One region of the Streptomyces sp. SudanB182_2057 genome, then DNA from elsewhere that is predicted to be linked to it. Evidence: riboswitches for the same ligand, from Rfam matches in the RefSeq annotation. Region 1 holds a riboswitch; the other holds the start of a gene.
What was found. A riboswitch is a leader RNA that binds a small molecule or an ion and turns the genes downstream of it on or off. The one in region 1 is predicted to bind S-adenosylmethionine.

Region 1 (14,828 bases):
GATCAACGACAACACCGACGACGACAAGGCCGGCAACCAGGCCACCCCGGCCCCGACCCAGTCCCAGAGCCAGTCCCCGAGCCCGTCGGGCAGCAGCTCGCCCACGGCCGGGGAACTGCCGAAGACCGACGCCGCGAGCGGCTCGGTCCAACTGTCCGGCGGCGCGGCCCCGGCCACGGACGTCAAGGGCGCGCGGGCGGCCGGCGGCACCTACGTGGGCGGCCTGAACACGGCGGGCGCGTCGGTGACCTGGACGGTCGACAACATCCCCGAGGCGGGCGCGTACACCATCTTCACGCAGTACAGCGTGACCGCGGACCAGTCGATGACGGTGTCCGTCAACGGCAAGGAGTTCGGCAGCAAGATCGGGTTCCGCAACTGGCGCAGCGCCGACGACTTCGCCGACGGCTGGACGCACTCCTACGTGTGGCCCACCCTCGACAAGGGCCGCAACACCATCTCGATCTCCTGCCAGCCCGGCGACAAGTGCGACGTCCTGCTGGACCAGATGTGGATCAAGAAGGGCCGCGTCACCAGCTAGGCCCGGACGGGCCCTAAGCCGCGCTGGCCGCTCCCGTGACCCGGACCCGGCCGAGGAGTTCGGTGTACGCGGGGCGGTCGAACTCGCCCGCCGCCGGGGCCCGTACCGTCGCCGCCGACAGGGCCGCCGCGCGGGCCAGGCGGTCCGGCCAGGGGAGGTGCTCCACCAGGCCGGAGAGCAGGCCCGCCACCGCCGAGTCGCCCGCGCCCGTGGGGTTGCCGCGGACGGGGGCGGGCGGGGCGGCGCGCCAGTGGCCCTCCGGGGTGACGGCGAGCAGGCCCTCCGCGCCGAGGGAGGCGACCACCGCGTGGGCCCCGCGCCGACGGGCGTCCTGGGTGGCGCGCAACGGCTCGTGGGAGCCGGTGAGTTCGGCGAGTTCCCCGGCGTTCGGCTTGATGACGTCCGGCCGGGCGGCGACCCCGCGGCGCAGCGCCTCCCCGCTGGTGTCCAGCAGCACCGGCACCCCGGCGGAGCGGGCCGCGCGGACCAGGCCCGCGTACGCCCCCACCGGCACCCCCGGCGGCAGACTCCCGCACAGCGCCACCGCCGAGGCGCCCGGCAGCAGCTCCTGGTACCGGCCGAGGAAGGCCGCCCACTCGGCCGGGGAGATCTGCGGGCCCGGCTCGTTCAGCTGGGTGGTGTCACCGGTGCGTTCGTCCACCACCGCGACGGTGCGCCGGGTCGCCCCGGAGACCGGCACCAGCGCGTCGACCAGGGCACCGGGCGCCCCCGCGCCCCCTTGCTCCGGCGCCACAGGTGCCACCGGCGCCTGCGCCAGCATCGAGCGCAGGACCGTGCCGGTGTGGCCGCCCGCGAAGCCGGTGACCGTCACCTCGTGGCCGAGCGCGGCCAGCACCCGGGCCACGTTCACGCCCTTGCCGCCGGGGCGTTCGGCGACCTGCGAGACGCGGTGGGCGGCGTGCGGCCGCAGCGACCGTACGCGGTAGGTGATGTCGAGAGCGGTGTTCAGTGTGACCGTGAGGATCACCCGGGCCGACCTCCCTCGAAGTCCCTGCGGTGTCTTGGGTGTCCGGGGCCTCGATCATGCCAAAGAGACGGCCACCGGCCCAGTGCGCGGACCGGTCACCGTCTCTTCGACGGGGTTACGGATCAGGGCAGTTGGGGCGCTACCACCCATTCACCCCGCCGCATCACGCCCTTGAGCGCGAAGTCCGCGTCCAGCAGGACCAGGTCCGCGTCCTTGCCGGGCTCCAGCGAGCCGATCCGGTCGTCCAGGCCGAGCAGGCGCGCCGGGTTGGCCGACAGCGCGGTCACCACGTCCTCCACCGGCAGCTTGTCGACCGTCACCGCGCGCCGGAACGCCCGGTCCAGGGTGAGCGTGGAGCCCGCGATCGAGCCGCCCTCCACCAGCCGGGCCACGCCCTCGCTGACCTCGACCTCCAGCGGGCCGAGCAGATAGCGGCCGTCGGCGCTGCCGGCCGCGTCCATCGCGTCGGTGATGAACGCGACCCGGTCCGCGCCCGCGTGCCGGAACGCCAGTTCCAGCGCCGCCGGGTGCAGATGGACGCCGTCGTTGATCAGCTCGACGGTGACCCGCTCGTCCTCGAGCAGCGCGGCGATCGGGCCGGGCGCGCGGTGACCCAGCGCGGGCATCGCGTTGAAGAGGTGGGTGGCGACGGTGGCGCCCGCGTCGATGGCCTCGGCCGTCTGCTCGTAGCTCGCGTCCGTGTGCCCGATCGCCGCGATCACCCCGTGCTCGGCGAGCAGCCGCACCGAGTCGATGCCGCCGGGGAGTTCGGTGGCGAGGGTGACCATCTTCGCGTGGCCGCGCGCCGCGTCGATCAGCTTGCGGACCTCGGCCGGGTCCGGGTCGCGCAGCAGCGACTCGGAGTGCGCGCCCTTGCGGCACGGCGAGATGAACGGGCCCTCGAAGTGGATGCCCGCGATCTCGCCCTGCTCGGCCAGCTCGCTCAGCAGCCCGGCCTGGCGGACCAGCAGGTCCATCTCGTCGGTGACGGTGGAGGCGACCAGTGTGGTGGTGCCGTGCAGCCGGTGGGTGCGGACGGCCGTCATGGCCTGCTCCGCCGTGCCGGCGAAGGAGGCGCCGCCGCCGCCGTGGTTGTGGATGTCCACGAAGCCGGGGACCAGCCAGTGCCCGGTGACGTCGACGACCTCGGCGCCGGCCGGTGCCGAGGCGGCGATGCGGGTGCCGTCGATCGCCAGCCGGCCGCCGCGCACCGTTTGGCCGGGCAGCACCACGTTCGCGCCGGTGAGCACCTGCGGGGCCGCCGTGGCGGGGCGCGCGGTGCCACGCGTCGCTCGTGGGGCGCCGTCCGGGGCCGGAGTTTCCCGCTCGGTTGCCATCAGGTGCTTACCTCCGGAGTCGTAGGGGTGAACGTCAGCAGGTCGCCGGCCAGCAGCCCCGCGCCCAGGCAGCCGGCGCTGTCGCCGAGGGCGGCGGGGACGAGGGCGGGTGCCTTCTGGAAGGTGATCCGGCGCCGGACGGCCTCCCGCAGCGGCCGGAACAGCACGTCCCCCGCCTCGGCCAGCCCGCCACCGATGATCAGCGTGCGCGGGTCCAGCAGGGTGACGGCGGTGAGCAGACCGTCGGCGAGGGCGTCCACCGCCTCCTGCCAGACCCGGACGGCGTTCGGGTCACCGGACGCGACGGCCCGCGCGCAGTCCGCGGCGTCCGCGTCCGGGTCGCCCGAGGCCGCCGCCCAGGCCGCGCCGACGGCGGCGGCGGAGGCGTACCGCTCCAGGCAGCCGCGCTGCCCGCAGGGGCAGTCGGCGCCGCCGGGCCGTACGACGATGTGGCCGATCTCGCCCGCGAAGCCGTGCGCGCCGGCCTCCACCCGGCCGCCGATGCCGATCGCGCCGGCGATCCCGGTGCCCAGCGCCAGGAACAGGAACCGGTCCGTGCCCCGGCCCGCGCCGATCCGGCCCTCGGCGAGGCCGCCGGTGCGCACGTCGTGGCCGAGGGCGACCGGCATCCCGAGCCGGTCGGCGAGCAGCGAGCGCAGGGGTACGTCCCGCCAGCCGAGGTTGGCGGAGTAGACGGCGGTGCCGTCCGCCTCGTCGACGATGCCGGGGACGGCTATGCCGGCCGCGCCGGCCGGTTCGCCGTACTCCCCGACGCCGTGGGCGCGCAGCTCGGCGGCGAAGTCGAGGATGCCCGCCACGACCGCCTCGGGGCCGTCCGCCCGGCCGGTGGAGCGGCGGGCGCGGTGCAGCAGCGTGCCGTCGGCGCCGACGAGGGCGGCCTTCATCCCGGTACCGCCCACGTCCAGGGCGATGACATGTCTCACCACGAGGCTAGTGTGACCCTCCCACCCGCGAGAGGTCTAGTCCACTCACGTGGTGTAGACCTTATGTGTCCATATGTTGAACGGTCAGACGGCAGGGTTGGGGCTTTGAGGGTGCGTCGGGGTACGGCAGGAACGATCGCGGTGGTGTCCGCACTGGGCATGACAGCGGTCCTCGGCGGCTGCGGGGCGACGGGGTCCTCCGACGTCACGCTCAGACTGGTCGCCGCCGACTACGGGGACTCGGCGGCCCACAGCTCCAAGAAGTACTGGGACGAGCTGGTCAAGGACTACGAGTCCACGCACCCGGACGTGAAGGTCGAGGTCAGCGTCTATTCCTGGAACGACGTCGACCGCAAGGTCAAGGAGATGGTGGACGCCGGGGACGCCCCCGACCTCGCCCAGATCGGCGCCTACGCCGACTACGCCGCCGCCGGCAAGCTCTACCCCGCCTCGGAGCTGCTCTCCATCCGCACCCAGGCCGACTTCCTCTCCCAGCTCTCCGACGCCGGCCAGTGGAAGCACACGCAGTACGGCATCCCGTTCGGCGCCTCCACGCGCGTGCTCTTCTACAACAAGACCCTGTTCGACAAGGCCGGCATCACCCCGCCCACCACCTGGGCCGAGCTGGCCGCCGACGCCGCGGCGCTCGAGGCCAAGGGCGTGAAGTACCCCTTCGCGCTGCCGCTCGGCCCGGAGGAGGCGCAGGCCGAGACCATGCAGTGGCTGCTCGTCGGCGGCAACGGCGGCAGCGGCTACACCGACGACATCGGCACCTACACCATCAACTCCGCCACCAACGTCTCCACCTTCACCTGGCTCAAGGACGAGCTCGTCGGCAAGGGGCTCACCGGCCCGGTCGCCCCCGGCAAGCTCAACCGCGCCGCCGCCTTCGCCGCCTTCGCCGACGGCCAGGTCGGCATGCTCAACGGGCACCCCACGCTGATCCAGCAGGCCGCCGCGAAGGGCGTGAAGTTCGGCACCGTGCCGATGCCGGGCCGCACCGGCAAGGCCAGGGCCTCCATGGGCGTCGCCGACTGGATGATGGCCTTCAAGCAGAACGGGCACCGCGACGAGGTCGGCGACTTCCTCGACTTCGTCTACTCCGAGAAGAACGTCCTCGACTTCTCCCGCACCTACGGGCTGCTGCCGGTCACCAGCTCCGCCTCCAACGCCATGAGCACGTCGAACGAGGCGGCCGACAAGGCCCTGCGCCCCTTCCTGGAGGAGCTGCCCAGCACCGAGCTGTACCCGGTCGGCAAGACCTCCTGGGCGGCGGTCAGCGCGGCCGTGAAGCAGAACATCGGCCAGGCCGTCGCCCCGAACGGCAGCCCCTCCGGCGTGCTGACCCGGCTCCAGGCGACCGCCACGGCGGCCGACAGCAGCACCACCGACTGAGCACGGCCCTCATGCCGGCCGCTACGGTGGCCGGCATGGAACTGGGCAGCCGCGAAAAAGCCATCCTCGCGCTGGAGCGCCGGGCCTTCCCCGGGCCCGGCGCGAAGGAACGCGCCATCCGCGAGGAACTGGACCTCTCCCCGGTCCGCTACTACCAGCTGCTCAACGCCCTCCTGGACGACGAGCGCGCCCTGGCCCACGACCCGGTCACGGTCAACCGCCTGCGCCGGATCAGACAGGCCCGGCGGGCGGAGCGCTGACCCCGACTCCGGCTCCGGACCAGGAGTGAGCCCCGCCCGCGCCGGATACTGTCGCCGTATGGATCCTCTGCCCACCCCGCAGACCCAGCCCGGCCGCGACGGGCTCGCCGCGCTGCTCGAGCGGCCCCGCACCGCGCTGATCGGCCTGGACTTCGACGGCACCCTCGCCCCCATCGTCGCCGACCCCGAGCAGGCCCGCGCCCACCCCGGCGCCGTGCCCGCGCTGGCCGCCCTGGCCCCTAAGATCGCCTCCGTCGCCGTGATCACCGGCCGCCCGCCCGAGGTCGCCGTCCGCTACGGCGGCTTCGCCGGCGTCCCCGGCCTGGAGCACCTCACCGTCCTCGGCCACTACGGCGCCGAACGCTGGGACGCCGCCACCGGCACCGTCACCGCACCGCCCCCGCACCCCGGCGTGGCCGCCGCCCGCGCCGAACTGCCCCGCCTGCTGGAGCGGGCCGGCACCGGCGAGGGCGTCTGGATCGAGGAGAAGGGCCGGGCGCTCGCGGTGCACACCCGCCGGGCCGCCGACCCGCAGGGCGCGTTCGACGCCCTGCGCGCCCCCCTCGCCGACCTCGCCGGCCGGCACGGACTGATCGTCGAGCCCGGCCGCCTGGTGCTGGAGCTGCGCCCGCCCGGCATGGACAAGGGCGTGGCCCTCCTCGACCACGCCCGTGCCGTCGGCGCCGGCTGCGTCGTCTACGCCGGCGACGACCTCGGCGACCTGCCCGCCTTCGCCGCGGTCGACACCCTCCGCGCCGACGGCGTCCCCGGCCTGCTGGTGTGCAGCGGCAGCACGGAGGTCACCGAACTGGCGAAGCGGGCCGACCTGGTGGTGGACGGCCCGGAGGGGGTCGTGGGACTGCTGCGGGCGCTCGCCGCTCAGCTCGGCTGAGCGGTCAGGGCCTCAAGCTGGTCCAGGAACCAGCGGGCGGGCGGCAGCGCGGTCGCGGCGGCGGCCAGCCGCTTGGAGCGGGCCGCCCGCTCCTCCGCCGGCAGGGTCAGCGCCTCGTGCAGCGCCCGCGCCGTGCCCGTGATGTCGTACGGGTTCACCGTGAACGCGTCCTCGCCCAGCTCCTCGTGCGCCCCCGCCTCCCGGGACAGCACCAGCGCGCAGCCCTCGTCCGAGACCACCGGGATCTCCTTGGCGACCAGGTTCATGCCGTCCCGGATGGGGTTCACCAACGCCACGTCGGCCATCCGGTAGGCGGCCAGGGAGCGCGCGAAGTCGTCCTTCACGTGCAGCACCGCCGGCGTCCAGCCCGGCGTGCCGTACCGCTCGTTGATCCGGTCCGCCACCCGCCGCACCTCGGCGGTGTAGTCGCGGTACACGGCGAGGTCCTGCCGGGAGGGGTAGGCGAACGCCACGTGGACGACCCTCTCCCGCCACTCGGGGTGGTCGGTGAGCAGCTGCTCGTACGCCAGCAGCCCGCGCACGATGTTCTTGGACAGCTCGGTGCGGTCCACCCGGACGATCGTCCGGCGGCCCGGGCCGATCTCCTCGCGCAGCGCCGCCATCCGCTCGGCCACGTCCGCCCGGTGCGCCCGCTCGCGCAGGAAGTCCGCGTCCGCGCCCAGCCCGTGCACCCCGATGTGGGTGCCGGAGGGGATGGCGGGCCCCAGCACCTCCCGGCAGCAGGCGGTGAAGGCGTCCGCCCAGCGCCGGGTCAGGAAGCCCGCCCGGTCCGCGCCCAGGATGCCGCCGAGCAGCTCGGCCGCGATGTCGTCGGGCAGCAGCCGGAAGTAGTCCGGCGGGGCCCACGGGGTGTGCGAGAAGTGGCCGATGCGCAGGTCCGGCCGCAGCCGGCGGAGCATCCGGGGGGCCAGCGCCAGGTGGTAGTCCTGGATCAGCACCGCCGCGCCCTCGGCCGCCTCCTCGGCCAGCGCCTCGGCGAACGCCTGGTTGTAGGCCCGGTACGACGCCCACTGGCGGCGGAAGTCCGCGTCGAACACCGGTTCCAGCGGTGTCTGGTACAGCAGGTGGTGGACGAACCAGAGCACCGAGTTGGCGATGCCGTTGTACGCCTCGGCGTGCACGGACGCGTCGATGTCGAGCATCCGCACCCGCTGCCCGCCGGTCTCCTCGGCCGGCAGCAGCCCGCCGTCGGCGCGCCGCACCGCCGCCCGGTCGCCGTCGCCCAGCGCGGCGCACACCCACACCGAGTCCGCGTCCGGCCCGATGGCGGACAGTCCCGAGACCAGCCCGCCGCCGCCCCGCCGGGCGTCGAGCGAGCCGTCCTCGCGTACCTGATAGGAGACCGGGCCGCGGTTGGAGGCGACCAGGACCCGAGCTTTGCCGACAGCAGTGCGCGTGGAAGCCATACGCCTCAACCTAGCCCGGCCCGCAAACCCTCAAACGTGCGATCCACCTGCGAAGCAGGCCGTGTACCGGCCGTTCACGCCACCTTCCGCTCCGCGTACTCAGCGACCTCCACCATGGGCGGGCGCTCCTCGGTGTCCACCGAGTAGGTACGCGGCTCGAAGCCGTCCTCGCCCCGCTCGAACTGGGTCAGCGCGGGCCGCACCAGATGACCCCGGGCCAGCCGGAGCTGGGCCGTGCGGTAGATCGCGGCGGCCATCCGGCCGAGGGCCTGGCCGTCCTGGTGGCGGTGCTTGCGCACCCCCACGTCGACCTGGGCCAGCGCGTCCAGGCCGACCAGGTGCAGCGCGTCCACCAGCATGCCCAGCTCCACGCCGTAGCCCACCGGGAACGGCAGCTGCTCCAGCAGCGAGCGGCGGGCCGCGTACTCGCCGCCCAGCGGCTGCACGAAACCGGCCAGCTGGGGCCAGTGCATGTTCAGCAGCGGCCGGGCCATCAGCTCGGTGACCCGCCCGCCCTGCCCGGCGGAGCCCGCGAGCGGACGGTCGTACATCGCCTTGACCAGGTCCACGTCCGCCTCGGTGAGCAGCGGCCCGACGATGCCGAGCACGAAGTCGGAGGAGAACTCCCGCAGGTCGGCGTCGATGAAGCAGACGATGTCCCCGCCGGTCACCAGCAGCGAGCGCCACAGCACCTCGCCCTTGCCGGGGACGGCCGGGACGCGGGGCAGGATCTCGTCGCGGTGGACGACCCGGGCGCCGGCCCGCGCGGCGACCTCGGAGGTGCGGTCGGTGGAGCCGGAGTCGACGACCACGATCTCGTCGACGAGCGGGATCTGCTCCACGAGGTCGTGGCGGATGACGGTGACGATGTCGCCGACCGTCTCCTCCTCGTTGAGGGCGGGCAGTACGACGCTGATCGTCTGGCCCGTGCGCTGCTTGGCGGCCAGCACCCGGTGCGGCGGGCGGTCGGCCACGGACCAGGAGCGGCGGCTCAGCCAGCGCTCGACTTCTTCCAGCACGGTCGGCGGCTCCTCACTGTCACCACCACACGTCGCCGTGTGATGCATCTCGCGGTTCGGACGACTATCTCAACTGTCCTGGCCTTCGGTTACAGTCTTGAACAACGCCGATGACCATCGCATGTCGGGTGGTCAAGCGGCGTTGACAACCACATACAGCTCATCCAGAGGGGCAGAGGGACACGGCCCGATGAAGCCCCGGCAACCCTCCAGCCGATTCTCGTCTTCTTCCAAGCGAGGCTCCCGGCTAGGGAAGGTGCCAAATCCGTCTCACGGCGAGATGCGTCGTGAGGAAGATGAGGAGAAAGGGCCTCGCCTCACATGGCTGTGCAGACAGTTGCAACCACCAGCGACTCCACCGTGGACCTCGGTCCCGCAGCGGCCCTCAGCTGTCGCGAGTGCGGCCACCGGGTGCCCCTCGGACCGGTCTTCGCCTGCGAGGAGTGCTTCGGGCCGCTGGAGATCGCCTACGACTTCTCCGCCTACGACACCGAGGAACTGCGCCGTCGCATCGAGGCCGGCCCCGCCAGCATCTGGCGCTACGCCCCGCTGCTGCCGGTCCCGGCCGACGTCGCCGGCAAGCCCAATCTCAACCCCGGCTGGACCAAGCTCGTCAAGGCCGACAACCTCGCCCGCGAACTGGGCGTGACCGGCGGCCTGTACGTCAAGGACGACTCCGGCAACCCGACCCACTCCTTCAAGGACCGGGTCGTCGCCCAGGCCCTGGAGGCCGCCCGCGCCTTCGGCTTCACCACCCTGTCCTGCTCCTCCACCGGCAACCTCGCCGGAGCCGTCGGCGCCGCCGCCGCCCGGGCCGGCTTCCGCTCCTGCGTGTTCATCCCGCACGACCTGGAGCAGGGCAAGGTCGTCATGGCCGCGGTCTACGGCGGTGAACTCGTCGGCATCGAGGGCAACTACGACGACGTGAACCGCTTCTGCTCCGAGCTGATCGGCGACCCGGCCGGCGAGGGCTGGGGCTTCGTCAACGTCAACCTGCGGCCGTACTACGCCGAGGGCTCCAAGACGCTGGCGTACGAGATCTGCGAGCAGCTCGGCTGGCGGCTGCCCGACCAGATCGTCATCCCGATCGCCTCCGGCTCCCAGCTCACGAAGATCGACAAGGGTCTCCAGGAGCTGATCAAGCTCGGGCTGGTCGAGGACCGGCCGTACAAGATCTTCGGCGCCCAGGCCGAGGGCTGTTCCCCGGTCTCCACCGCCTTCAAGGCCGGCCACGACGTCGTACGGCCGCAGAAGCCGGACACCATCGCCAAGTCCCTGGCGATCGGCAACCCGGCCGACGGCCCCTACGTCCTGGACGTGGCCCGCCGCACCGGCGGTGCCGTGGAGGACGTCACGGACGCGGAGATCGTCGACGCCATCCGGCTGCTGGCGCGCACCGAGGGCATCTTCGCGGAGACGGCGGGCGGCGTGACCGTCGGCGTGACCCGCAAGCTGCTCGCGGAGGGCCTGCTGGACCCGGCGAAGACCACCGTCGTCCTCAACACCGGTGACGGCCTGAAGACCCTGGACGCGGTCGCCGGGACCGGTCTGACCGCCACCATCCGCCCGACCCTGGACTCCTTCCGAGAGGCTGGCCTCGCATGAGCGTGACCGTTCGCATCCCCACCATCCTGCGCACCTACACCGGCGGCCGGGCCGAGGTCCCGGCCGAGGGCGGCACGCTCGGCGAGGTCATCGCGGACCTGGAGAAGAACCACACGGGGATCGCCGCCCGCGTCCTGGACGACCAGGGCAAGCTGCGCCGGTTCGTCAACGTGTACGTCAACGACGACGACGTGCGCTTCGAGCAGGGCCTGGACACGGCGACCCCCGACGGCGCCGGTATCTCGATCATCCCTGCGGTCGCCGGCGGCTGACCATTCACCGACGGTAAGGCCGGTCACTGACCGTCCACTCGATTGCCCCCTCCGTGAGAGAAACGGAGGGGGCAATTCTGCGTGATTGAACGCGGTAGAGTTGGGGAACACGGTCGCGGCCGGGTTGCCGCGAGCCCCGCGATCATGCCGTGCGCCCGATGAGAAACAGCCAAGTTGTGCGGGTTCCGCGCGGCTTTTGTGGCTTTTATGGGGCCCGACTTGCCCTGAAGTCTGGTGAATTCTCGCCATATTCCGGATCTCCGACGTCCAGATTTCTCGTCCGATTGACCTGTTGCAGACGGCAGTTGGACAGATACATTCGGCCGCGGTCGACGCGTTCCGGCGCACGCCCCCGACCAGTTGGGGGGTGAGGTCTGACCCGGGTCCGCGAAGTGTGGATCTGTGCAAGGGCCAGTAATAGGGGAGTTAGGCATGGCTCAGGGCACCGTCAAGTGGTTCAACGCGGAGAAGGGGTACGGCTTCATCGCGGTCGACGGTGGTGCGGACGTCTTCGTCCACTACAGCGCGATTCAGATGGACGGCTACCGCACCCTGGAAGAGGGCCAGCGGGTCGAGTTCGAGATCTCGCAGGGCCAGAAGGGTCCGCAGGCCGACATGGTTCGCGTCACCGCCTGAATGTTTCGTGTGAAGGGCCCGCACCTCGCAGAGGGTGCGGGCCCTTCGCCGTGCCGTCGCCGGGTCCCGGTTCCCGCGTTCGCGGGCGGCTGACGGGGACCTCTCCACCCGGCCGGGCGCTTGCACTCGACCATGCCGAGTGCTAATCATTGCGTTAGCACTCTGAAGGTGAGAGTGACAGTGAAGGACCGGGTCGGTGAGGCCCGCGGGCCGGGTGGGGCAAGGAACCACGAGGCCGGCGAGCCGTCCGTCGCGGGCGCGGGCGCGGTCCGAAGGAATCACCCCCAGTCCTGGAGGGACCACTTCACATGGCCAAGATCATCGCGTTCGACGAGGAGGCGCGGCGCGGCCTCGAGCGCGGCATGAACCAGCTCGCGGACGCCGTGAAGGTGACGCTCGGCCCCAAGGGCCGCAACGTCGTCCTCGAGAAGAAGTGGGGCGCGCCCACGATCACCAACGATGGTGTCTCCATCGCCAAGGAGATCGAGCTCGAGGACCCGTACGAGAAGATCGGCGCCGAGCTGGTCAAGGAAGTCGCCAAGAAGACGGACGACGTCGCCGGTGACGGTACGACCACCGCGACCGTGCTCGCCCAGGCCCTGGTCAAGGAGGGCCTGCGCAACGTCGCCGCCGGCGCCAACCCGATGGCCCTGAAGCGCGGTATCGAGAAGGCCGTCGAGGCCGTCTCCGCCGCCCTGCTGGAGCAGGCGAAGGACGTCGAGACCAAGGAGCAGATCGCCTCCACCGCGTCCATCTCCGCCGCCGACACCCAGATCGGCGAGCTGATCGCCGAGGCCATGGACAAGGTCGGCAAGGAAGGCGTCATCACCGTCGAGGAGTCCAACACCTTCGGTCTGGAGCTCGAGCTCACCGAGGGCATGCGCTTCGACAAGGGCTACATCTCCGCCTACTTCGCGACCGACATGGAGCGCATGGAGGCGGTGCTCGAGGACCCGTACATCCTCATCGCCAACTCCAAGATCTCCGCGGTGAAGGACCTGCTCCCGCTGCTGGAGAAGGTCATGCAGTCGGGCAAGCCGCTGCTGATCATCGCCGAGGACGTCGAGGGCGAGGCCCTGTCGACCCTGGTCGTCAACAAGATCCGCGGCACCTTCAAGTCCGTCGCCGTCAAGGCCCCGGGCTTCGGCGACCGCCGCAAGGCCATGCTCGGCGACATCGCCATCCTCACGGGCGGCGAGGTCATCTCCGAGGAGGTCGGCCTCAAGCTGGAGAACGCGACCCTGGACCTCCTGGGCCGCGCCCGCAAGGTCGTCATCACCAAGGACGAGACCACCATCGTCGACGGTGCCGGCTCCTCCGAGCAGGTCAACGGCCGGGTCAACCAGATCCGCGCCGAGATCGAGAACAGCGACTCCGACTACGACCGCGAGAAGCTCCAGGAGCGCCTGGCCAAGCTCGCGGGCGGCGTGGCCGTCATCAAGGCCGGTGCCGCCACCGAGGTGGAGCTCAAGGAGCGCAAGCACCGCATCGAGGACGCCGTCCGCAACGCGAAGGCCGCCGTCGAGGAGGGCATCGTCGCCGGTGGTGGCGTGGCCCTGCTCCAGGCTTCCCAGGTCTTCGAGAAGCTGGAGCTGGAGGGTGACGAGGCGACCGGCGCCAACGCCGTGCGCATCGCCCTGGAGGCCCCGCTGAAGCAGATCGCCGTGAACGCCGGCCTCGAGGGCGGTGTCGTGGTGGAGAAGGTGCGCAACCTGACCCCGGGCCACGGCCTGAACGCCGCGACCGGCGAGTACGTCGACCTGGTCGGCGAGGGCATCATCGACCCGGCGAAGGTGACGCGCTCCGCGCTGCAGAACGCCGCGTCGATCGCCGCGCTGTTCCTCACCACCGAGGCCGTCATCGCCGACAAGCCGGAGAAGGCCGCGGCCCCGGCCGGCGGCGGCATGCCGGGCGGTGACATGGACTTCTGATCGACCCGAGGGTTGATCACCTGTCCTACGAACGAGGGCGGTACCCCTGGCTTTCGGCCGGGGGTACCGCCCTCGGGCGTTCTCGGGGTTGTCGGGTTGCCGTGGGCCGCCCGCTTCTCGGTGAGTGTCGTGCTTCCGCGAGGTGAGTCAAGGGCGCGTTCCGCGTCGGCTGCGCCGATGGCCCTGCGGGCCACCCTTGACACACCTCGCTCCAGCACGGGGGAGAAGCGAGCGGGCGGCCCGGGGAAAGTGGCCGACTGGACCTGGTCGGGCCCTGCGGTGGGCTGCGTTCGCATCGTGGGCCGGGGATGCGCGTCCGCGCCTCGCCTGCACGCCGGGTGGGCTTAGCGGCTTCCGGCCTGGTGGCGGGTGCGCGTCCTCGCTTCGCATGGCCGCCGGGCCGGTTCGGCGGCCTACGGACCGGCGGGTGGTGTGCGGTGGCGGCGGGCGTGGGGGGTGTTGTTTTGGACTGCTTGTCCATAACTAAGTCCCCCTGCCCCTCGCCTCCTCGGCCCTCGCGGACAGGGGTGCCCTGGCAGTCGCCGTCGTCCCCAGGACCCGCCCACCCGCCCGCAAGCCGCTGTGCCGACCCGGCGTGCTGGCGAGGCGCGAGTGCGTCCCTTGGCTACGGGAGTGTGTAGCTCACCTATGGGTCCGGTGCCGGGCTGGGCCACTGTTCTTTCGGCCGCTCGCTCGCTTCTGCCCCGGGCTGGAGCGAGGTATGTCAAGGGTGGCCCGCAGGGCCATCGCCGAAGGCGACGCGCAGCGCCCTTGACTCACCTCGCGGAAGCCCGACACTGACCGGGAAGCGAGCGGCCCGACGGCCACTGGAAAACTGCGCCGGGTTCAGGGGCTGATGCGCAGCGCGCGGAAGCGGGGCCACGCCGCCTCGTCCGCCTCGTTGCGTACCGCCAGGGACACGCCTCCGCCGGTGCGCGCCGGGTCGGGTTCCTCCGTGGCGCGGGCCACCAGCGCGTGACCGCCGTCCACGGTGACGCGGACGCCGCCGGGGGAGACCTCCAGGTTCAGCCGGTGTTCCGCCGCCGGGGCGAGTCTGCCGGTCGTGACGCGGGCCGTGCCGTCGGCCGGCCGCTCGGTCACCCGCACTCCCGCCTCGGAGACGGTCACCGTGACGGGCACCAGACTGCCGTGCCCGACCTCCACCGACGCGCTGGTCCTGGTCCCGCTCAGCCCGGCGACGGTGGCGCTCACCCGGTAGGTGTTCCAGTCCGCCGTACCCATCGGCAGGTGGACGGCCGAGACGTACGTGCCGTTCGCCACCCCCTTGCCGGTCAGCGCCGCCAGGCCGGTGCCCGACGGGCTGCCCGGGAACTGCCACTGCTCGGGGTTGCGCAGCGGTTCGGGGACCTCGTCCGGCGCGCGGGAGACCCACTCGTTCAGCTGCTTCGCGAAGGTGTTCGTGGACGTCGTCCGCATCACCTCCAGGCGCTGCACCTGCCGTGCGGCGGCCGCGCGCGGCCCGGCGGGCAGGGGGCGCGAGGAGACGTTGGTCAGCGACGCGGTGAACCGCTCCCGCAGCAGCCGTTCCAGCACGGAGGTGTCGCGGGCGGCGAGGTTGGT
Region 2 (14,828 bases), 1.3 Mb from region 1:
GCCGGGTCCCCGTGGCACGCGCACAGGATCGGGGGACATCATGGTCGCTCGCGACGGATTCGAGCGGATTCGAACGGCAGGGGAGCACGTGGAGACCAAGGGCGCCGGACGGTCCCCGCTGTGGCTGCTCGCGGTCTGGGCGGTGACCCGCGCGGCGCTGCTGCTGTGCGTGTTCCGGGTGTACGTCTTCCCGGGTCCGGACGTCACCACGGACGTGTCGGTGATCTACCGCGGCTGGTACGAGGTGCTGCGCCAGGGCACGTTCCCGCTGGACGACGTCACCTGGCAGTACCCGCCCGCCGCGGCCCTCGCGATCCTCTCCCCCGCCGCCCTGCCCTTCCTGTCGTACGCGCACGCCTTCTTCGTCCTGGCGTGCCTGTCCGACGCCGTGGTGCTGGCGCTGCTGGCGTACGCGGGCGGCCGGCCCGGCCGGTCCCGGCGCGGGGCCTGGGTGTGGGTGGCGGGCGTGCCGCTGCTCGGGCCGACGGTGTACGCCCGCTACGACCTGATGGTGACGGCGGTGGCCGTGGCGGCGCTGCTGGCCGGGGCCCGGCATCCGCGGGTGCTGGGGGCGCTGGCCGCGCTCGGGGCGCTGGTGAAGGTGTGGCCGGCGCTGCTGCTGGCCGGGGCCGTCCGGCGGCGGGCGTGGGTGTCGGCGGCGGTGACCGGGGCGGGCGTCGCGCTGCTGTTCGCGGTGTCCATGCCGGGGGCGTTCGCGTTCCTGACCTTCCAGCGGGAGAGGGGCACCGAGGTGGAGTCGCTGGGCGGCCTGGTCTTCCACGTGGCCCGGCACTTCGGCTGGCGCGGCGAGGTGCTGCTGAACTACGGCTCGATCGAGTTCCTGGGCCCGTGGGTGAGCGTGGTGAGCACGGCCGCGCTGGCGCTGACCGGGGCCGCGTTCGGCTGGCTGCTGCTGTGGCGGCTGCGGGCGGGGGAACTGACGGGCGCCGTCCTCGCCGACGCGGCCCTGACGGCGGTGCTGCTGTTCACGGTGACCAGCCGGGTGATCAGCCCGCAGTACCTGGTGTGGCTGGTCGGCCTGGCCGCGGTGTGCCTGACGCACCGGGCGAGCCGGATGGGAGGGCCCGCGCTGATGATCACGGGGGCGTCCTTCCTGACGGTCCTGGAGTTCCCGCTCGGCTTCTCGCACGTGGTGCTGAGCGACGGCTACGGCATCACGCTGCTGGTGCTGCGCAACGGCCTGCTGGTCGCGGCCACCCTCACCGCGGCCCGCCGCCTGTGGCGCGCCACCGTCCCACCCCGCCCGGCCGCCCCGCCGCCCCCTCGGTGCACCCGCCCCACCCGGGCCCCGCTGTCCTCCTGACCCGGGGGCGGCCCCGGGCAGCCGTGCTTTCCTTGGGGCGGGGGCCCGCTCAGCGCAACCGGGCCGTGACGTAGGACCGCCAGCGGGCGGTGAACGCCCGCGGGGTGGTGCCGAGGACCTCGCGCAGGGCCTCCTCGATCGCGCCGGGACGTTCGGCGTGGGCCCCGACCGCGCGGTAGAAGGCGCCGAGCCGGGCCGCGCCCCACTGCTCGGCGATCATCCGGCAGGCCAGCCAGCCGCTCTCGTAGGCCCGCGCCAGCTTCACGGGGTCGCTGGTGAAGCCGAAGTCCTTGTCGTCGGGCAGGGCCCGGGGCACCTCGCCCTCCCGGACGGCGCGGGCCAGTTCGGGGGCGGCCTCGGCCGGGGTGCGGCCGGTGTCGAGGTAGCCGATCCAGTCGGCGTAGCCCTCGGACAGCCACAGCGGGGTGGCGGCGGTGGTGTCCGCCCGGGTGGCCACGTGGGTCGTCTCGTGGGTGAGGACGATCTGCCTGCCGGCGTCGCCGAGCATCGCGTACGCCTCCGGGTTGACCACCACCCGGTCCGCGGGCGCCCGCCCCGCGCCGCCCGCCTCGCCCGTGGTGACCGCCGCGATGCCCTTGTAGTCGGCGGCCGGCGCGCCGAGGAGGGCCGCCATGTCCGCCAGCGACTCGGGGACGAGGACGACCACCCGGCGGCTCCAGCCCGTGCCCCACACCCCGGAGACGGCCGGGACGGCCCGGTCGGCCAGCCGCGCGAACCCGGAGAGGCCGTCCGGGCCGCCGGTGCCGAGCACCAGGCTGTGCGTGCCCCGGACGGCACTCACCGTTCCCTGGTCCCACAGTTGCTGCCCGGCCTCCCGGGCGGGCCGGTCGGTGGCGACGTACCAGTGGCCGTCGGCGGTGCGGGCCAGGGTGAGGGTGCGGCGGGCGTCGACCGGGGCCTTGTCGTAGCCGGCGACGCGGTAGCTCAGCTCGGCGTCGGCGGTGGCCCCGGAGGCGGTGCGGCGCACGGCGGTGACCCGGTAGGCGAAGGAGGCCAGCGGCAGGGCGCGCAGCCGGGTGTACTGGGCGCGGGTGCCCGTCTCGGCGTACGCCTGCTCGTCGTGGCCGAGCAGCGCGGCGGAGCGCCGGTCCAGCATCCGCTGCACCTCGGTGCGCACCGGATCGGCCGTCGGCCGCCCCTCGCACCCGGTGAGCGGCAGCACCAGTGCGAGCCCTACGGCTCCGATCCTCAACGCCCGCCCGCGACCAGCCACTTCCCGATGGTACGGCGTGCGGCCCGGTCAGGGCCGGGTGACCGAGGAGACCGGCATCATGCCGACCGGGTCGTAGCGCACCGGGGCGCCGGGGTACGGCGCGTGGATGACCTGGCCGTGGCCCGCGTACAGCGCCACATGGCTGGCGTCGGAGCGGTAGACGACCAGGTCACCGGGGCGGGCCTGGGAGAGCGGGACCCGCCGGCCGGCGGACCGCTGCTCCTGCGAGGTGCGCGGCAGCCGGATGCCGGCCTGCGCGTACGCCCACTGCGTCAGGCCCGAACAGTCGAAGCCCGCCGGGCCGTTGGCGCCCCACACATAGGGGCGGCCGAGGGCGGCGCGGGCGGCGGCCAGGGCGGCGGCGGCCCGGCCGTCGGGGGCGTCGGCCCCGGCCGGGCCGGGCAGGTCCGGGCGGCTGCCGCGGGAGGCCCGGGCCAGGGCGGCGCGTTCACCGGCGGACATGGCGTCGATCAGCTGCCGGGCCCGGGCGAGCTTGCGCTCCACGGCCCGCTTGTGGGCGGCCACGGCCCGGCGGCCGCGCTCCAGTTCGGCGAGGGTGTCGGCGGCCTCGGCGCGCTCCTGGGCGAGTTGGCGCAGCGCGGACCGCAACTCCCCCAGCCGGCCGGCCTGCCGGGCGCCGAGGCGGTCGAGCAGGGCCGCCTTGTCCAGGTAGTCCTCGGGCCCGGCGGAGAAGAACAGGGCCACGGCCGGGTCGAGGCCGCCGGACCGGTACTGCGCGCCGGCCAGCGAACCGAGCTGTTGCCGCAGGTCGTTGACGCGCTGCTGCTGCCGGGCCAGGTGGTCCCGGGTGACGCGCAGCCGACGGCGCAGTTCACCGGCGCGCTCGTCGGCCTTGTCGTAGTCCTGAGTGGCCTTCTCGGCCTCCGCGTACAGCCGGTCCAGTTCGGCGCGGGCGCCGGCGCCCGGCGCCGCGTGTGCCGGTACGGCGCCGAGTGCCGCCGCGGCCGACAGCACGCACAGGGCGGCGGCGCCCCGGTCGAATCCGGACGGTGCAAGGCGGCGATGGGACCCCACGGCAGTCCTTCTGCTGGCGGACGTCTGACCCGTTGCCCCGGCGCCGGGGACGGGGAGGCCCCGGCGCCGGGAAACGCGGCAGACAGTAGCCGCGCGCGGGGGCCCGGACCAAAGACCTCGGCGTCAACACATGCTGACGCCCCGCCGCTGACGCAGGTCACCGGCGGGGCGAGGGGTCAGTTCCGGTTCCGGTGATTCGCCCGTTCGGGCGCCACCGGGTCCGTGTGTCGCGGGGGTCTCAGACGCGCACGCCCCACATGAACGGACCGCCGATGGTGTTCATGGACTCGTACCGGACGACCGTGCCGGTGCGCGGGGCGTGCAGGACCTGGCCGTTGCCCGCGTACAGGCCGACGTGGTGCAGGTCGTTGAAGAAGAAGACCAGGTCGCCGACCTTCAGATCGCCGACCGAGGTGATCCGCGTGCCGATCTGGGACTGCGCCTCGGAGGTGCGCGGGATGGAGACGCCGGCCTGGGCGTAGGCCCAGGAGGTCAGGCCCGAGCAGTCGAAGGAGGAGGGGCCGGTGGCGCCGTAGACGTACGGCGAGCCGATCCTGGTCTGGGCGGCGGAGAAGGCCCCCTGGGCCCGGCCGGAGCCGGGCAGGGACCCGCCGAGGTCGGGGCGCTCGCCGGTGCCGGTGGAGCGGCTGGCGCGCTCCTGGCTCTCCTGGGCGCGCTTCTGCTCCTGTTCGGCGAGCTGCTGCTTCTCCTTGGCGGTCAGGGTGTTCAGCAGCCGCTGGGCCTCGCCGAGCTTGGCCTGGACTTCCTTCTTCTTGTTGCCCAGTTCGGTGCGGGTGGCGGAGAGGTCCTTGAGCTTCTCGGTGGCCTCGGCCCGCTCCTGGGCGAGTTCGCGCTGCTTGTCCTGGATCTTCTTCAGCGCGTCGACCTGCTGGCTGCTCAACTGGTCGAGCGTGGACGCCTTGTCGAGGTAGTCGTCCGGGTTCGAGGACAGGAACAGCTGGACCGAGGCGTCGATGCCACCGGAGCGGTACTGGGCGGTGGCCAGCGAACCCAGGCCGTCGCGCAGCTTGTTGAGCTCCTCCTGGCCGCGGGCGACGTTGTCCTGGATGGTGGAGATGTCCTTCTGCAGCTTCTGCTGCTTCTCCTTGGCGCCGTTGTACTTCTCGGTCGCCTGCTCGGCCTGCTCGTAGAGCTTGTCGACCTTCGCCTTCACCTCGTCCTTGCTCAGCTTCTCGCTGGGGGCGGCGTTGGCGGCGTTCGCGCTGAGCGCGACGGCAGCGGCGGCTGCGGTGGTCAGCACGGTCACGCGGGTGCGACTCGGCTGCTTGGGTCGACGATGGGACGCCACGGAGGGGGAACTCCTTCTTGAGAGTGATCACCCGTTCGGAGGTTCGAGCCAGACCCTAGTGACCTAGTTGTGATCAGTTCAAATCCTCACGGCAAAAAAACCCGTCACGCCATGCATTCTTTGCACACAACTCACGTGCAGTGAGGCACGACTGACCCTACGTCGCGCGATGACAAGGTCAATTCGGACGTTATCGGCGCCTATTGGACCTTAGGGACACCTTCAGGCCAACCGCTTCAGAAGCACCGCGGAGGCCACCGGCCGGGCTCCCGCCTTGGCGACCCCGTCGGCCACCTCCCGGTCGGTGGAGGCGACGATGACCGGGCGTCCCGGCGGCTCGGCGCGCACCAGCTGCCGGATCAGCTCGTCGGCGGTCACGCCCGGCTTCGAGAACAGGACCCGCACTCCGCGCGGCGGAGCGAGCAGTACCGGCGCGGCCAGTTCGGCACCGTCGAAGACACAGGTGACCTCGGCCCCGGTCTGCGCGGCGAGCGCCGAGAGCTGGCCGAGCAGCCTCAGCCGCTGCTTCTCCAGCGGCATCTGCGGATAGCCGGTCTTGGTCACGTTGTAGCCGTCGACGACCAGGTGCGCCTGCGGCAGCGCCAGCAACTGGTCGAGAATCGCCGGGTCGTTCTCCGACAGGGCGCGCGCCGCGATGTCCTTCGGGGTCATCCGGCCCGGCTCCACCGCGTCGACCGTCTCGGCCGGCCGCACCGACACCGGTGGCAGGGCGAGTTCGCGCCTGAGTCCCTGGGTGGCGTCCAGCAGGGTGTCGAGCAGCAGCCGTACCCGCATGTCCTCCACGCTGCGGCCCTCCCGGGCCGCCCGGCGGGTCGCCTCCAGCGCGGCCTCGGCCTCGCCGAGGCGGGCCTTGAGCCGCCGGGACTCGCTCTCCGCGGCCGACACCCGCGCGTGCGTCTCGGCGCGTACGGCGTCGATCTCGCCGTGCGCCTTGCGCAGCGCCGCCTCGCCCCGCTTGACGTCGCTGAGCGCGGCGCGCAGCTTGCGGTGCAGCGACTCCGCTTCCTTCCGCGCCGACTCCAGCTCCGTACGCAGCCGTTCGGTCTCGGTCCGGGTGTGCTCGCGGGCCTGCGCCAGCTCCGCGCGCAGCCGCTCCAGCTCGGCCCGGCTCTCCTCGCCGGCCCGCTCGGCGTCCGCGCGCTGGGCCTCCTCGCCGGCCGCGGTGACCAGCTTGACCCAGCCCGCCGGGCGCAGCACATAGGCGGCGGCCGCCACGTCGAGCGGGTCGGCGGCCGGGGGCGGGGAGCCCGCGTCGAGGGCGCCGGCGAGCTCCGGCTGCGCCTCCCGGAACCGCTCGCCGATCCGCTGCCGGAACAGCGCGTCGGTCTCCAGCGCCGCCGCCATCGCGTTCCCGGCGAACTTCGCCCGGCGATTCGGGGCGAACCGCGCGTACTGCCGCAGCTGGGCGGGCAGTTCCGCCAGGGTCAGCCCGCCGAAGCCGTCCGACACGATCTGTACGACCCGCCGGCGCACGCCGTCGGGCAGCGGACGGTCAAGCACCTCAGCGGTGCCGTCGCCCGGCCCCCCGCCTGCGGTCTCCACCATCCGTCACACACCCCAATACCGAAAATGTCCCTTTGGGGGCCGCTCCGCTCAGGAGCCGGCGCCCGGCCTGTCCACGAGTTCCACCTGGTCCACCGCGTTGCACCAGCGGCAGCGCACCGATTCGATGGTCTCACTGACCACCTCGCGCTCCTCCACCGTCGGCTCACCGGCCAGATCCAGGTGCGTGAACTCGACGACCTTCGACGAGCGGGTCACGTCGAAACGGGTGAGGTTGCCGCAGAGGGTGCAGCGCCACCGGGTCGTGGCGGTCGGCAGGGGAACCGTCATCGCGCTGGTTCGCTTCCTTCTCGTGTCGGTCCGCGCCGCTCCCCGACGCGTGTGGCTCGTAACCCTACGGCCTGGCGGCCGCTCGCCGCCCGTCCCTTCCGAGCGGCGAGGCGGTCTGTCAGCTTGCGTCCCGTTACGTCATGCTCTGTAGTCATGATCAGCCCCAGGAGCACGGCGGCCGGCAGGACCCTCGGAGCGGTCCGGGACACCCCGGCGCCGGTGACATACGGCCTCATCGCCCTGTGCTGTGTGCTCTTCGCCCTCGGCCCGGCCTCCGGGCTGGTGCCGGGGTACGGCACCGGGGACGCGCTGCTCGCCGCGCAGCGGGCGTACTTCCGGCGCTGGGGGGTGGTCCCGGCCGAGCTGTTCGACGGGCCCGCCGGGGCCGCGCTCACCCCGGCCACCGCGCTGTTCGTGCACGGCAGCTGGGTGCACCTGCTCGGCAACATGCTCTTCCTCTTCGTCTTCGGAGCGATGACCGAGGAGCGGATGGGCCGGGTGGAGTTCACCCTCTTCTACGTCGGCTGCGGCTGTGGCGCCCTGCTCGGCTACGCGGTGGCCAACGCCGCTTCCGGAGAGTCGCTGGTCGGCGCCTCCGGTGCGGTCTCGGCGGTCCTCGGAGCCTTCCTGTACCTGTTCCCCCGCGCGCGGGTGACCAGTCTGCTGCCGTTCCTGTTCTTCCTGCCGCTGCGCTTCCCGGCCTGGGTCGTGCTGCCCTGCTGGGCGGCCCTGCAGTGGCTGGCGGCCGAGCGCGCCCCCGACGGGCCCGGGGTGGCCTACCTCGCCCACCTGGTGGGTTTCGGCCTGGGCTTCGGTTACGCGTGGGTGCGCTACGGACGGCGCAAGGGCCCGAAGGACGACGCCGGCGGGGCGGTGGGCGACGGGCGGGCGACTAGAGTGAAGGGCGCACCGGCTCCGGTCACCGAGGGAGAGAGACAACCGTGATCACCGCGATCGTCCTGATCAAGACCAGCGTGGACCGGATCCCCGAGATCGCCGAACGGATCGCCGCGCTGGAGAACGTGAGCGAGGTCTTCTCGGTCACCGGTACGTACGACCTGATCGCCATGGTCCGGGTGGCCCGGCACGAGGACCTCGCCGAGGTCATCCCCGGCCGCATCAGCAAGATCCCCGGCGTGCGGGGCACGGACACGCACGTCGCGTTCCGCACCTACTCCCAGCACGACCTGGAAGCCGCGTTCGCGATCGGCCTGGACAGCTAGACCGGCTCCACACCGCCGCACCGCCACTGCCGGTGCCGCCGCGGCGGGCCGCAGGCCCGGGAGCCGTCGGCGGCCCGGGCCGCGAACAGGGTGGTGCCTACGAGGGCGACGGCCCGCGTGTCCGCGCCCGGGGGCATCCGCCACGTCCTACGCGCCCGCCCGGCCGCCGGGCGCCGCTCACACCGCCGGTACGCAGCGGCCCTCCTCCGTGCGGTACTGCCACTTCGCGCCGTCCCGGACCAGTTCCCGGACGGCGTTCACGAAGCGGTCCACGTGCTCGTCGGGGGTGCCCGCGCCGAAGCTGACGCGGATGGCGTTCAGGGACTTCTCGCCCGGGGCCGCCTCGGGGGCGCCGCACTCGCCCTGGGTCTGCGGGTCGGTGCCGAGCAGGGTGCGCACCAGCGGGTGGGCGCAGAAGAGGCCGTCGCGGACGCCGATGCCGTACTCGGCGGAGAGCGCGGCGGCGAAGTGGGAGCTGTTCCAGCCGTCGACGACGAAGGAGAGGACGCCGACGCGCGGGGCGTCGTCGCCGAACAGGGACAGCACGCGCACCTCGGGAACCTCGGCCAGGCCCGCGCGGACCTTGGCGATCAGGTGCTGCTCGCGGGCGACCAGGGTGTCCCAGCCGGCCTCGGTGAGGGCCTTGCAGGCGGCGGCGATGGCGTAGGCGCCGATGACGTTCGGGGAGCCGGCCTCGTGGCGGGCCGCGGTCTCGTGCCACTCGACGTCCACCCCGCCGTCCTCGCGCCGGGTCACCCGGCGGCTGGCGCCGCCGCCCGCGAGGTAGGGTTCGGCCGCCTGGAGCCAGTCGGCGCGGCCGGCCAGGACGCCGGAGCCGAAGGGGGCGTACAGCTTGTGGCCGGAGAAGGCGATCCAGTCGACGTCGAGGTCGGTGACGGACACCGGGTGGTGCGGGGCGAGCTGGGCGGCGTCCAGGACGATCCGGGCGCCGTGGGCGTGCGCGGCGGCGGCCAGTTCACGCACCGGCCACAGCTCGCCGGTGACGTTGGAGGCGCCGGTGACACAGACCAGGGCGGGGCCGTACGGGTCGCGGCCGGCCAGGGCCCGCTCCAGGATCTGGACGGCCTGGCCGGGGGTGCGCGGGGCGTCGAGGTAGGTGACGTCCGCGTGCTGCCAGGGCAGCAGGGAGGCGTGGTGCTCGGTCTCGAACACGAAGACCTGGCAGCCGGCCGGGATCGCCCGGGCCAGCAGGTTCAGGGAGTCGGTGGTCGAGCGGGTGAAGACCACCTGGTCGTCGCTTCGGCAGCCGAGGAACTCCGCGACCGTCCTGCGGGCGTTCTCGAACAGGTCGGTGGAGAGCTGGGAGAGGTAGCCGGCCCCGCGGTGGACGCTGCCGTAGTACGGGGCGTAGGCGGCGACGTCGTCCCAGACCCGCTGGAGGGCGGGGGCGCTGGCCGCGTAGTCGAGGGCCGCGTAGGCGACCTCCCCGCCGGTGACCAGCGGGACGGTGACATCCCGCCCCAGAACGGGCAGAGGGGTGCAAAGCGACTGGTCGGTGGCAGCGGTGGAGACAGACATGGCGAACTCCCGTGACGGAATACGAGAAAGCTGAAGGAAAGCGAGGGAAAAGGGAAAGGGTGTGCGGAGGCGGGGCTCTGCGGCCCTAACGCATTCGCTTGCTCACGGAAGACTCCTCGACGACCAGGATCCCTGGTGGCACGAGGGATCCGCGCTTGCCGCAGACCTTGCTGTCCACGGCCTGGTCTTCACCCGGGGCACCCCGCCACGGACGGAGGGTTGCCGGACAGTCGGCCGGGGCCTCATGACTGTCACTCATGACCTGGTACAGGAACGTACGTGAAGTGATCGCCGCCCCGCAACCCGGTGTCCGGATCGCGGGACGGCCTGCCTGCCGGGCCGGTCAGGCGTTGCTGGCGGCCACCCAGCGCTCCAGCGCCCGCCGGGCCGCCCCGGAGTCGATGGACTCGGCGGCCTTTGCGAGGCCCGCGCGGATCTGGTCGGCGAGCGGCTCGTCCGTCGGGTCCAGGGCCACCAGCGCCGCCGCCGCGTTCAGCTCCACGGCGTCCCGTACGGCACCCCGCTCGCCGTCCAGCAGCCTGCGGGCCACCTCCGCGTTGTGGGCCGGGTCGCCGCCGCGCAGGGCCTCCACCGGGACCAGGTCGATGCCGACGTCCCGGGGGTCGAAGGACTCCTCGGTGACCTTGCCGTGGCGCACCACCCACACCCGGGAGGTGGCGGTCGTGGTCAGTTCGTCCAGCCCGTCGTCACCGCGGAAGACCAGCGAGGAGTTGCCGCGTTCGGCGAGCACGCCCGCGACGATCGGCGCCTCGCGGGCGACGGCCACGCCGATCGCCTGGGCCCTCACCTGCGCCGGGTTGGTCAGCGGGCCGAGCAGGTTGAACACCGTCCGGATGCCCAACTGGCCGCGCGCGGCGCCGACGTGGCGCAGCGCGGGGTGGAACTTCACGGCGAAGCAGAAGGTGATGCCGGCCTCCTCCGCGACCTCGGCCACCCGGCGGGGCGTCAGGTCGAGGTTGACCCCGAGCTTCTCCAGCACGTCGGAGGAGCCGGACGCCGAGGACGCCGCCCGGTTGCCGTGCTTGACGACCTTCGCGCCCGTGCCGGCGACGACGAGCGAGGCCATCGTGGAGATGTTCACCGTCTTGGCCCCGTCGCCGCCGGTGCCGACGATGTCGACGGTGCGGCCGGGGACCTCGATCACGTTCGCGTGCCGGTACATGGTGCGGACCAGGCCGGTGATCTCCTCGACCGTCTGCCCCTTCGCCCGCAGGGCCACCGCGAACCCGGCGATCTGCGCGTCGGTCGCCTCGCCGCGCATGATCTTGTCCATCGCCCAGGCGGTGTCGTCGGCGGCGAGGTCCCGGCCCTCCAGCAGACCGTTCAGCAGGACGGGCCAGGAGCGGCCCGCCGCGGTGTCGCCTCCAGCGGGGGTCACAGCGCTCATCAGCCGCTCCTTGTCCAGATGCCTGCTCGTCGTACACCACCCTATCCAGCCGGAGGCGTGCCGAGGGGCCCCGTCCGGGTCGCGGACGGGGCCCCTCGGCACGCCGGGGACCGGCCGGGGATCAGTGGTGGCCGTGGCCGCTCGCGATCTCCTTGTACTCGTCGACGGTCGGCTTGGGGATCTGGCTGTCCTCGCCGTAGTAGGCGTGGGACAGCTTCACGCGCAGCTTCTCCGAGGCCGGGACCTTGCGCTCGACGCCGTTCTCGTCGACGGTCGGGCCGATCTCGGCCGGTGTGTACTGCTTGTGCGAGGTGAGGGTGTGCAGCTGCTCCTGGCTGAGCGGCTCGTGCACCTCGATGTACTCGCCGTGCGGGAGCCGCTTGACGATGCCGGTCTCGCGGCCGTGCAGCACCTTGTCGCGGTCCCGGCGCTGCAGGCCCAGGCAGATCCGCTTGGTGACGATGAAGGCGATGACCGGGCCGACGAAGTAGGCGATCCGGACGAACCAGGTCACGGCGTTGATCGACAGGTGGAAGTGGGTGGCGACGATGTCGTTGCCGCCGCCGATCAGCATCACGAAGTACACGGTCAGCCAGGCGACGCCGAACGCGGTGCGGGTGGCGGCGTTGCGCGGGCGGTCCAGGATGTGGTGCTCGCGCTTGTCGCCGGTGATCCACGCCTCGATGAACGGGTAGACCGCGATGGCCACGAGGATCAGGCCGAACACGACCAGCGGGATGAACACGCCCAGGACGAGGGTGTGGCCCCAGAAGTCGATCTCCCAGCCCGGCATGGCGCGGATGAGGCCCTCGGCCATGCCCATGTACCAGTCGGGCTGGGCGCCGGTGGAGACGTGGTCGGGGCGGTAGGGGCCCATGGCCCAGATCGGGTTGATCTGGGCGACGGCGGACAGGGCCGCGAGGACGCCGAAGACCAGGAAGAAGAAGCCTCCGGCCTTGGCCATGTAGACGGGCAGCAGCGGCATGCCGACGACGTTCTGCTCCGTCTTGCCGGGGCCCGCGAACTGGGTGTGCTTGTGGTAGAAGACCAGGATCAGGTGGGCCACCACGAGGCCCAGCATGATGCCCGGCAGCAGCAGGATGTGGATGGTGTAGAACCGGGCCACGAAGTCGTGGCCGGGGAACTCCCCGCCGAAGAGGAAGAACGACAGGTACGTGCCGACGATCGGCACGGACAGGATCGCGCCCTCCATGAAGCGGACACCGGTGCCGGAGAGCAGGTCGTCCGGGAGCGAGTAGCCGGTGAAGCCGGTGAACATGCCGAGGACGAACAGCAGGAAGCCGAACAGCCAGTTCAGCTCGCGCGGCTTGCGGAACGCGCCGGAGAAGAACACGCGCATCATGTGCACGAACATCCCGGCGATGAACACGACCGCGCCCCAGTGGTGGATCTGCCGCATGAGCAGGCCGCCGCGCACGTCGAAGGAGATGTGCAGGGTCGAGTTGAACGCCTCGGACATCAGCTGTCCCTGGAGCGGGACGTAGCTTCCGTGGTACTCCACCTCGTTCATCGACGGGTGGAAGAACAGCGTCAGATAGACACCCGTCAGGATGATGATCAGAAACGAGTAGAGGCAGATCTCGCCCAGCATGAACGACCAGTGGTCGGGGAAGATCTTGCGCAAGTTGGCCTTGGCCAGGGCGTAGAGCCCCAGCCGTCCGTCGGCCCAGTCGGCGAGGCGCTCGCCGGCCGGCGCCTTCCCGCGAGAGCGGCCGGCCGCGCCGGGTCGAGGGGTTTCGTTCGCTGCAGTGGTCATCCGCGCTCCCAGAAAGCAGGACCGACGGGCTCCTCGAAGTCGCCGAGCGCCTGGAGGTAACCCTCGCTGTCCACGCCGATGCGCAGCTGCGGCAGGGCGTGGCCGGCGGGGCCGAAGATCACTCGGGCGCCGTCGGTGAGGTCGAAGGTGGACTGGTGGCAGGGGCACAGCACGTGGTGCGTCTGCTGTTCGTACAGCGAGATCGGGCAGCCCACGTGGGTGCAGATCTTCGAGTAGGCGACGACGCCCTGGTGCGACCAGTCGAGCTCGCGCTTGTCCTTGATGTCGTCGGGCTGGAGCCGGACGATCATCAGGGCGGCCTTGGCGATCTCGTCCTGGAAGTCCTCGTCGTGTTCCGCGAGGCCGTCGGGCTTGGCGAAGGTCAGCGAGCCGACGGCCACGTCCTCGGGACGCAGCGGCTGGCCGGTGTTCATGTTGACCAGGCGCTTGCCCCTGGCCCACAGGGTGTGGCGCAGCTTGGTGCCGGGTGCCGGTCCGAGGCCGCCGAGCAGCATCAGGCCGGTCAGCGGCACGAGCGCCATCGCGCCGAGCAGGGTGTTGCGGATCAGCTTGCGGCGGCCGAACCCGGACTCCGCGGCACCCTGGCGGAAGTCCGCGTGGACCTTGTCCCGCACCTCGGGTGACGCCTCGATCGGGTGCCGGTCGTCGGCGACCTCCACGTCCGACATCAGGGTGCGCGCCCAGTGGACCGCGCCCGCGCCGATGCAGAACAGCGCCACACCCAGCGTCAGGCCCAGCGCGAGGTTCATCGCGCTCACGTGACCGAGGGGGAAGACGAAGACCGACTTGTCGTTGGGAATCAGCAGGTAGGCGACGATGAAGCCGATCGTGGCCAGCATCGACACCGTGAACAGCAGTGCCACCGCGCGCTCGGACCGCTTGGCGGCCCGCTCGTCGATGTCCTGGATCCGGTGCTCGTGCGGCGGCACTCCGGGGTCCGCGAACGGATTCTCCTCATCGGCCACGGAGACGGCACCGTGTACACCGTCGCCGGCGGGCCGCTCGGCACGTGGGCGCCCTTCCGGCATGTCCCGGTTTCCCATAGTGCTCCAGACCGCCGTGATTTGGTGTATTCACACCGTACTACGCAGATTGTCCGGATAGCCGGGCCATTACTCCGGCCGGGGGTGTTTCGAACACAGGGGCCGGAACCGCCCGTCGGCCCCCGGCCGGAAGGGGCCGCGCACAGCCGGACGATCGGACTCCGGCGCCGTCCGGCCGGGCACCGTCCGGCACCGCGTAATCCGGCCAACGGTGAATCGGCGTTAGAAAGCTCACGTTTAGCGGCCCGCTGCGGTAAATCGGCCGTACGGCGGTACCCGACGGATCATCAACTCGCTGCGGTATGGCGGGATTCGGTCAAACAGCCGACCGAACGTTATCATCTGGTTACCTCGCCGGTATCGATCCGTTATCGCCGTGATCATAAGGTGATTTTCGTTCTCACCGCGCAAGGGAATTCCCCTCCGTCGCCGGCGCACACGACGGGGGAAGCGGGGCCGGTCAACGATCTTTCTCATTGTTCTCACGGGGCCCCGAGGTATGTCCGATCGGCATTTTCCGCGGGCAGCATCAGCACAAAGACGGGGAAAAATTCGTGTCACAAACTCGCATTGTCGACGTGGTTAATTTCATGCCGGAGCGGGTGGTCAGGAACAGCGAGCTGCCGAGCGAGGGCGGCGACCTCAGCGACCACGCGTTCTTCGCGGGCGTGCACGAGCGGCGCTTCGCCTGGCCCGACTACACGTCAGCCCAGCTGGGCGCGAAGGCACTCGAGAAGCTCCTGGAGCGCAACGGCGTACCGGCGGCCGACGTCGACCTCATCATCTGCGCCTCCCAGTTGAACGACGCCTTCTCACCCGGCACGGGCACGGCCATCCAGTACGCGGTCGGTGCCACCAAGGCCGCCGTGCTCCAGGTGGACAACGGCTGCTGCTCCTGGATCTCCTCCATCAACACGGCCCGGGCCTTCATCGACTCGGGCCAGTACCGTACGGTCGCGGTGGTCACGGTCACCAACTTCGTCTCCCGTCTCGACGAGTTCCAGAAGGCGCCCGAGTCCCGGGTGCTCGGTGACGGCGCGTCCGCCACCCTCGTCACGGCC

Region 2: linked by a shared signal. The riboswitch ahead of ACSURM_RS26580 (aminotransferase class V-fold PLP-dependent enzyme) and the one ahead of thrC (threonine synthase) in region 1 are both predicted to bind S-adenosylmethionine.

Annotation. Positions count from the first base shown of each region.
Region 1 covers NZ_OZ186798.1:4,651,881-4,666,708, forward strand. Annotated here, with positions in the region: gene ACSURM_RS20455 (carbohydrate-binding protein) at 1-541, shown strand, start outside; gene ACSURM_RS20460 (1-phosphofructokinase family hexose kinase) at 555-1,529, opposite strand; gene nagA (N-acetylglucosamine-6-phosphate deacetylase) at 1,652-2,779, opposite strand; gene ACSURM_RS20470 (ROK family protein) at 2,866-3,810, opposite strand; gene ACSURM_RS20475 (ABC transporter substrate-binding protein) at 3,952-5,205, shown strand; gene ACSURM_RS20480 (DUF3263 domain-containing protein) at 5,241-5,465, shown strand; gene otsB (trehalose-phosphatase) at 5,524-6,357, shown strand; gene ACSURM_RS20490 (alpha,alpha-trehalose-phosphate synthase (UDP-forming)) at 6,345-7,784, opposite strand; gene ACSURM_RS20495 (glucosyl-3-phosphoglycerate synthase) at 7,859-8,803, opposite strand; SAM riboswitch class I at 8,961-9,106, shown strand; gene thrC (threonine synthase) at 9,125-10,408, shown strand; gene ACSURM_RS20505 (MoaD/ThiS family protein) at 10,405-10,680, shown strand; gene ACSURM_RS20510 (cold-shock protein) at 11,113-11,316, shown strand; gene groL (chaperonin GroEL) at 11,625-13,247, shown strand; gene ACSURM_RS20520 (polysaccharide deacetylase family protein) at 14,094-14,828, opposite strand, start outside.
Region 2 covers NZ_OZ186798.1:5,997,445-6,012,272, reverse strand. Annotated here, with positions in the region: gene ACSURM_RS26625 (glycosyltransferase 87 family protein) at 89-1,324, shown strand; gene ACSURM_RS26620 (hypothetical protein) at 1,374-2,558, opposite strand; gene ACSURM_RS26615 (NlpC/P60 family protein) at 2,586-3,593, opposite strand; gene ACSURM_RS26610 (NlpC/P60 family protein) at 3,832-4,902, opposite strand; gene ACSURM_RS26605 (NYN domain-containing protein) at 5,125-6,468, opposite strand; gene ACSURM_RS26600 (hypothetical protein) at 6,517-6,756, opposite strand; gene ACSURM_RS26595 (rhomboid family intramembrane serine protease) at 6,910-7,701, shown strand; gene ACSURM_RS26590 (Lrp/AsnC family transcriptional regulator) at 7,698-7,979, shown strand; gene ACSURM_RS26585 (hypothetical protein) at 7,976-8,116, opposite strand; gene ACSURM_RS26580 (aminotransferase class V-fold PLP-dependent enzyme) at 8,157-9,518, opposite strand; SAM riboswitch class IV at 9,665-9,781, opposite strand; gene trpD (anthranilate phosphoribosyltransferase) at 9,862-10,926, opposite strand; gene qcrB (cytochrome bc1 complex cytochrome b subunit) at 11,048-12,703, opposite strand; gene qcrA (cytochrome bc1 complex Rieske iron-sulfur subunit) at 12,700-13,767, opposite strand; gene ACSURM_RS26560 (3-oxoacyl-ACP synthase III family protein) at 14,346-14,828, shown strand, end outside.